Regions from separate parts of the Ectopseudomonas oleovorans genome, predicted to be linked through region 1. Evidence: predicted binding sites of a transcription regulator. Region 1 holds the regulator's gene; each other region holds the start of a gene.

Region 1 (2,269 bases):
CGGCTGCCTCCGGCACGCAGAGCATGGTCAGCCTCACGCCGATGCAGCATGCCGGGCTGATCCAGGCCTTCAGCGACATCAGCGAGAACCTCGACGTGCTGGTGATCGACACCGCCGCCGGCATCGGTGATGCCGTGGTCAGCTTCGTCCGTGCCGCGCAGGAAATTCTCGTGGTGGTCTGCGATGAGCCCACCTCGATCACCGACGCCTATGCGTTGATCAAGCTGCTCAACCGTGACCACGGCATCAGTCGCTTCCGCGTTCTGGCCAACATGGCGCACAGCCCGCAGGAAGGGCGCAATCTGTTTGCTAAGCTGACCAAGGTGACGGATCGCTTCCTCGATGTCGCCCTGCAGTATGTTGGCGCCGTGCCCTACGATGAGTGTGTGCGCAAGGCCGTGCAGAAGCAGCGCGCCGTCTATGAAGCCTTCCCTCGATCCAAGTGCGCTCTGGCGTTCAAGGCGATCGCTCAGAAGGTCGACACCTGGCCGTTGCCGGCCAATCCCCGTGGCCATCTGGAGTTTTTCGTCGAGCGTCTGGTGCAACAACCGACTGCAGACTCGGCCATATGACAGCAGCTTCTGGACTTCGCATGTACAACAAGGCTCAGGCGCAGGACTCCCAGCACCAGTTGATCGAGCGCTATGCACCGCTGGTCAAGCGCATTGCCTTCCACCTGCTGGCTCGTCTGCCGGCCAGCGTGCAGGTTGATGATCTTATCCAGGCCGGCATGATCGGCCTGCTCGAAGCCTCGCGCAAATACGATTCCAGCAAGGGTGCCAGTTTCGAGACCTTCGCCGGTATCCGTATTCGCGGCTCCATGCTCGACGAGGTGCGCAAGGGTGATTGGGCGCCGCGTTCGGTGCACCGCAACAGCCGTATGGTCAGCGATGCGATTCGTGTCGTTGAGGCAAGAACCGGGCGGGACGCTAAAGATCACGAGGTTGCGGCCGAACTCCAATTGAGTCTGGAAGATTACTACGGCATTCTTGGCGACACTTTGGGCAGCCGCCTGTTTAGTTTCGACGACCTGTTGCAGGACGGCGAGCATGGCGGGTTGCACGAAGACGCCGGACACACTCACCTCGAACCTTCGCGGAACCTCGAAGACGAACGCTTCCAGGCGGCCTTGGCCGATGCCATCGCCGGTTTGCCGGAGCGCGAACGTCTGGTGCTGGCGCTGTATTACGATGAAGAACTGAACTTGAAGGAAATCGGTGAAGTGCTGGGGGTTAGCGAGTCACGCGTGAGCCAGTTGCACAGCCAGTGCGCGGCGCGTTTGCGCTCGCGGCTGAGTGAATGGCGCGCTGGCTGAACGCGGCGTACTCGCAGGCGCAAAACGGTTTCACGATTAAAGGGCGTAGTTGCAAGCGCAATACGTTTGGGACTGTACGGAGGTCGACTTGGACAAGAACATGAAAATCCTCATCGTTGACGATTTCTCGACGATGCGACGGATCATCAAGAACCTCTTGCGGGACTTGGGTTTCACTAACACCGCGGAAGCCGATGACGGCACCTCGGCGCTGCCGATGCTGCAAAGCGGCAGTTTCGACTTTCTGGTGACCGACTGGAACATGCCCGGCATGACCGGCATCGACCTGCTGCGTGCGGTACGTGCCGACGATCGCCTCAAGCACCTGCCGGTGCTGATGGTGACTGCCGAAGCCAAGCGCGATCAGATCATCGAGGCGGCCCAGGCCGGTGTGAATGGCTACGTGGTCAAGCCCTTCACCGCTCAGGTGTTGAAGGAAAAGATCGAGAAGATCTTCGAGCGGGTCAACGGCTGATGTCAGCCGCGAGGGTGCTATGGAACATGATGACTCCACGCTGGGTGACCTCGAGTCGACCCTGAAAAGCAATGCCCGCGATCTGGTCGATAGCCTTGAGCAAGGTAATTTCGGCGCTGCGGTGCAACTGATCAACGAGCTGAACAAGGTCCGCGATCGCGGGCTGTATCACGAGGTCGGCAAACTGACCCGTGAACTGCACAACGCCATTGTCAATTTTCAGCTCGATCCGCGTATGCCGCATGCCCAGGAACTGTCGCAGATCGCCGACGCTACCGAACGCCTGAACTACGTCGTGACCATGACCGAAAAGGCTGCCAACCGGACCATGGATCTGGTGGAGCAGAGCGCGCCGCTGGTCAACGACCTGAGCGATGAAGCGCAAAGCCTGAGCGTCGAGTGGGGTCGTTTCATGCGCCGCGAAATCGGTGCCGATGGCTTTCGTGAGCTGGCCAAGCGTGTCGAGCTGTTCCTCGCCC
Region 2 (2,269 bases), on a different contig from region 1:
GCGATATCCCTGAGCATGGCGGCCACACCGAGAATCGGCCGCGTTACGCCGCGTGCCGTCAGCCACATCAGCAGCAGACCGGCGATCACCGCGACAAGGCCCATCAGCAGCGCGACCAGACTGTCACTGGCACGGTTGGCATCGAGCTGTGCGCCCAGCGTGATGGCGCGCTCTAGCAGTACGTTCTGAGGTACTTCGAGCAGCACTGACCAGGGCTTTGACTCGGGGATGGGTTTGAACGGGCTGATCTCGCGGAGCATGTCACCGTGATGCAGCTCGGCATCGCTGCCGCTCTGGATCAGGCCGCGCAGTTCGCTGGCGTTTTCGGGAAAGGCGCGTTCGACCGGCTGGCTCAGCAGGCTGCCGTCGCGGCTGTGGCCCGCCAGCAGGGCGCTGGGGCTGAAGATGCTGATATGGCCCTGGCCGTCATACAGCTCGCGATTGGCCTCCTGGCTGATCTGTTGCAGGCTGGCCAGGCTGATATCGACGCCCATCACGCCGATGATCTTGCCGTCTAGTTCCAGCGGGAAGGCGATGCTGGTCATCAGCGTCTTCTGCCCGCCGACCTCGTCGTAATAAGGCTCCAGTACGCAGGGCTGACGGGTCTCGCGCGGGCAGGTGTACCAGGCGTTGTAGGCCACGCCGTTGTCACCCGGCGTGGTGTCGCCGAGCAATTCTTCGGTCATGGCCTCGGCTTCCAGCTTGCCGATCGTGGGTTGTGCCCAGTACAGCGCGAAGCGCCCTGCGTCATTGCTGCCCAGGTCGGGCTGGTCGGCGAACAGCTCGTCCTTGCCGTCCAGAGCGTTGGGTTCGAACACCAGGTACAGGCCGAGCAGGGTGGGGTTGGCTTCCAGGCTGCTGCGCACCTGGCGGGTCAGGTCCTCACGCAGGTCGAAGGCATCGAGAAAGCGCTTCTCAGCCTGCTCGCGCAGAAACAGAATCTGCCGGGAAAACCCCTTGCCGTACTGGTAGGCGTCCATGAAGTAACGCTGGATGCGAATCGCCTGTAATTCACTGCGCGCCTTGAGGCGCAGTGTCGCGCTCTCTTCCAGCATGGCAGAGCTTGCGTCGCGCACCAGGCTGGCGCTGCGGTTGGACTGATACTGCGAGGCACCCACCAGCAAGGTGACGATGGCGAGCAGGCACAGGCCGGCGAGCAGGGTGATCTTCCATTGGATCGAAAGACGGCTGAACAGCATGGTGCGTTCCTTTCTACATGGACTTAGAGGGTTATCGGTGTGCGGCCCGTATTCTTGATCGATACGTGTGTGGTCGAAATTATGCACGTTTCGATTTAAATAATGAACGAGCATGCGTTTTGACAGGTGTGGCTCGCTTACGGCAAAGTACGCGGCTTTTTGCGCCGTGCAGGTGGAGTGCTTTATGAACGCTGTAATCGCTGCGGTCGGCATCATGCTGGTCCTCAGTCTCTGTCGCGTACACGTGGTCGTGGCGCTGATCATTGGTGCGCTGGCCGGTGGGCTGCTTGGTGGGCTGGGCGTCGAGGGCACGCTGAAGGCGTTCAACCAGGGGCTCGGTGGTGGGGCGACCGTTGCCCTTTCATACGCGCTGCTGGGGGCTTTCGCCGTGGCCATCGCCAAGGCGGGCCTGGCCCACGCCCTGGCGGACAAGGCGCTGGCGCTGGTCGGCAAGCAGCAGGAAGGCGCCGGTGGTGCGCTGAAGTGGCTGCTGATCGGGCTGCTGCTGGCGGTGGCGATCTCCTCGCAGAACCTGCTGCCGATCCACATCGCCTTCATTCCGTTGCTGGTACCGCCGCTGCTCTATGTATTGAGCAAGTTGCAGCTCGACCGTCGCTTGATCGCCTGCGTGCTGACCTTCGGCCTGATCACACCGTACATGTTCCTGCCGGTGGGTTTTGGCGGCATCTTCCTCAACGAGATCCTGCTGGCCAATGTCGCCAAGTCCGGGGTTGATGTCACGGGTATCAATGTCACCCAGGCGATGTTCATTCCGGCCCTGGGCATGCTCTTCGGCCTGCTTGTCGCGGTGCTGTTCAGCTACCGTGGTAAGCGCGTCTATGACCTGGAGAAAGTCGCGCAGGCCGAACGCGTGGACATGCACTACAACCCGCTGAGCCTGCTGGTGGCAGGGCTGGCCATCGCCGCGGCGTTCGTCGTGCAGCTGTGGCTGGACTCGATGATCATCGGTGCGCTGGTCGGTTTCGTGATTTTCTCGGTGTCCGGCGTGGTGCGCTGGAAGGAAGCGGACGGTCTGTTTACCGAGGGCATGAAGATGATGGCCATGATCG
Region 3 (2,269 bases), on a different contig from region 1:
GTTGATGCAGGGGATGCTCGTTGTCGCGAGCGATGTGCAGCGCCCGGACCAGTTGGCGACGATCACGCTCGAGCAGGCGGTAGCCGCGCGCGATCCATTCTGGCAGTCGCCAGCGCTCGGCCAGTTTGACGCACAGCTGGATCAAGGTGACGCCGAGCAGCTCTTTCTCGACAGCAGCGGGCCGTTCGCCCTTGAGCAGCACGCGTTGCTCCCAGGCCTCGAACAGCTGCGGATGGGCGCACAGCAATGGCCAGATGGGTGAGAGAAACAGCAGGCTGCAGCCGTGCAGTTCATTCCACAGGCGCGCCAGGCGAGCACCGAACAGGCCACGAGCCTGTTGGCTGGCATGCTGACTGATCAGCAAAATCTGCTTGAATGCTAGAGGGATGTCGCTTTCTGGCAGGGCAGGCGCCTGGCTGAGCAGGGCTTCGCAGCGGCTCAGGCCCAGGCGCGACAGCGCAGTTTCGACGCTCTCGGCTGGATCGCTGAGGCTGTTGCTCGATTGGTTTGCCTCGCGCAGTACCTGCAGGGCGAAAGAGGGGCTGGACTCTATCGCCTCGGCAATTTCGCGCCAGGTTCGGCGACTGTCTCCCAGGATGCGACGCAGGCGCAAATGCTGCTGCTGCTCGATAGGCAGTGGCAACTTGCCCAGATGTTGTACCCAGGCGTCCAGCGTGCGTGGCAGAGACTTTGACGTCGGCATATTGGCTCGAGTCGAACTGGCTTTTGACCATAACTGGCTATAGTCTGGCGTATAAGCTCCGATAATTAGAAGGGTTGTTTTTAATAACCCGTCCACTAGGCTCTACAAGCGTTTATTCCATGGTAAGAATCATTGGCATCATCGTTGTTTTCGGCTGCGTGCTCGGCGGATTTATCCTCTCGGGCGGGCAGTTCATGGCCCTGGTCCACCCCTTCGAGGTGCTGATCATCGGCGGTGCGGCGCTGGGGGCATTTTTGCAGGCCAACCCGGGCAGCATGTTCATGACCGTGTTCAAGAAGTCCTTGAGCATGTTCGGTACGCGCTTTACCCATACCTACTACCTGGAAGTTCTCAAGCTGCTCTACGAGATTCTCAACAAGAGTCGTCGCGAGGGCATGATGGCCATCGAGGCAGACGTCGAAGATCCCAACGCCAGTCCGATCTTCAGCAAGTATCCCGGTGTGCTCAAGGATGCGCGGATGACTGCATTCATCTGCGATTACCTGCGCATCATGTCTTCCGGCAACATGGCGCCGCACGAACTCGAAGGCCTGTTCGACATGGAGCTGGCCAGTCTCAAGGAGGAAGTGGAGCACCCGGCGCACGCCGTGGCCAAGGTCGCCGACGGCATGCCGGCCATGGGTATCGTCGCGGCCGTGCTGGGCATCGTGATCACCATGTCGATCCTCGCCGAGGCGGACAACGCGCAGATCGGCGAGAAGGTCGCCACCGCGCTGGTCGGCACCTTCCTCGGCATCCTCGCCTCCTATGGCTTCTTCGGCCCGCTGTCGAACGCCCTTGAGCATGATGCCAAGGAAGAGCTGAATCTCTACGAAGCGATCAAGGCGACCCTGGTTGCATCGGCGTCCGGCATGCCGCCGACCCTGGCTGTAGAGTTCGGGCGCAAGGTGTTGTATCCGGCGCATCGTCCGAGCTTCAGCGAGCTCGAACAGGCCATGCGCGGCAGCTAAGCCATGGAAAATAACCAACCTATCATCGTCAAGCGGGTCAAAAAGACCGCTGGCGGACACCATGGCGGTGCCTGGAAGATCGCTTTTGCCGACTTCGCAACCGCCATGATGGCGTTCTTCCTGGTCATGTGGCTGATGACATCGGCCACTCCGGAACAGAAGAAAGCCATTTCCGGCTATTTCCAGGACCCGATCGGTTTCACCGAGAGTGCCAGTCCATACGTTATCGACCTGGGCGGCACGCCTACGCCAGCGCCCGAGCGCACTCTCAATCCGGACATCTCCGAGACGCCGGAGAGTCAACCGGATGAGTCCGGCGTCAGCACCGATCAGATCGAAACCCTGGCTGAAAAGATGGAGCAGGAACGTCTGGAGCTGCTGTTGCAGGAGCTGCAGAACAAGGTCGAAGAGAATCCCGAGCTGCAGCGTTTCAAGGACCAGATACTGTTCGAAATCACCCAGGATGGCCTGCGCATCCAGATCATGGACGCCGAGAATCGACCGATGTTCGCCCTCGGTAGTGCCAGTCTTCAGCCCTATTTCGAAGACATCCTGCTGGCCATGGCCGACACCATTCGCGCGGTGCCGAACAAGA

Evidence for each region. Region 1 encodes FliA, which starts transcription of late flagellar genes. Its sites were predicted from a motif close to CTAAAGTTTNNNNNNNNNNNGCCGNTAA; they were not measured.
Region 2: N5J71_RS16015 (methyl-accepting chemotaxis protein) is a predicted target of FliA. The motif match lies at 1,231-1,258, and genes of this name have one in related genera.
Region 3: motA (flagellar motor stator protein MotA) is a predicted target of FliA. The motif match lies at 741-768, and genes of this name have one in related genera.

Annotation. Positions count from the first base shown of each region.
Region 1 is NZ_JAOCLK010000003.1:60,929-63,197, reverse strand. Features, by position in the region: gene fleN (flagellar synthesis regulator FleN) at 1-572, shown strand, start outside; gene fliA (RNA polymerase sigma factor FliA) at 569-1,315, shown strand; gene N5J71_RS02625 (chemotaxis response regulator CheY) at 1,416-1,790, shown strand; gene N5J71_RS02620 (protein phosphatase CheZ) at 1,810-2,269, shown strand, end outside.
Region 2 is NZ_JAOCLK010000032.1:42,102-44,370, forward strand. Features, by position in the region: gene N5J71_RS16015 (methyl-accepting chemotaxis protein) at 1-1,199, opposite strand, end outside; gene N5J71_RS16020 (Na+/H+ antiporter family protein) at 1,384-2,269, shown strand, end outside.
Region 3 is NZ_JAOCLK010000035.1:17,113-19,381, reverse strand. Features, by position in the region: gene N5J71_RS16585 (HDOD domain-containing protein) at 1-703, opposite strand, end outside; gene motA (flagellar motor stator protein MotA) at 823-1,674, shown strand; gene motB (flagellar motor protein MotB) at 1,678-2,269, shown strand, end outside.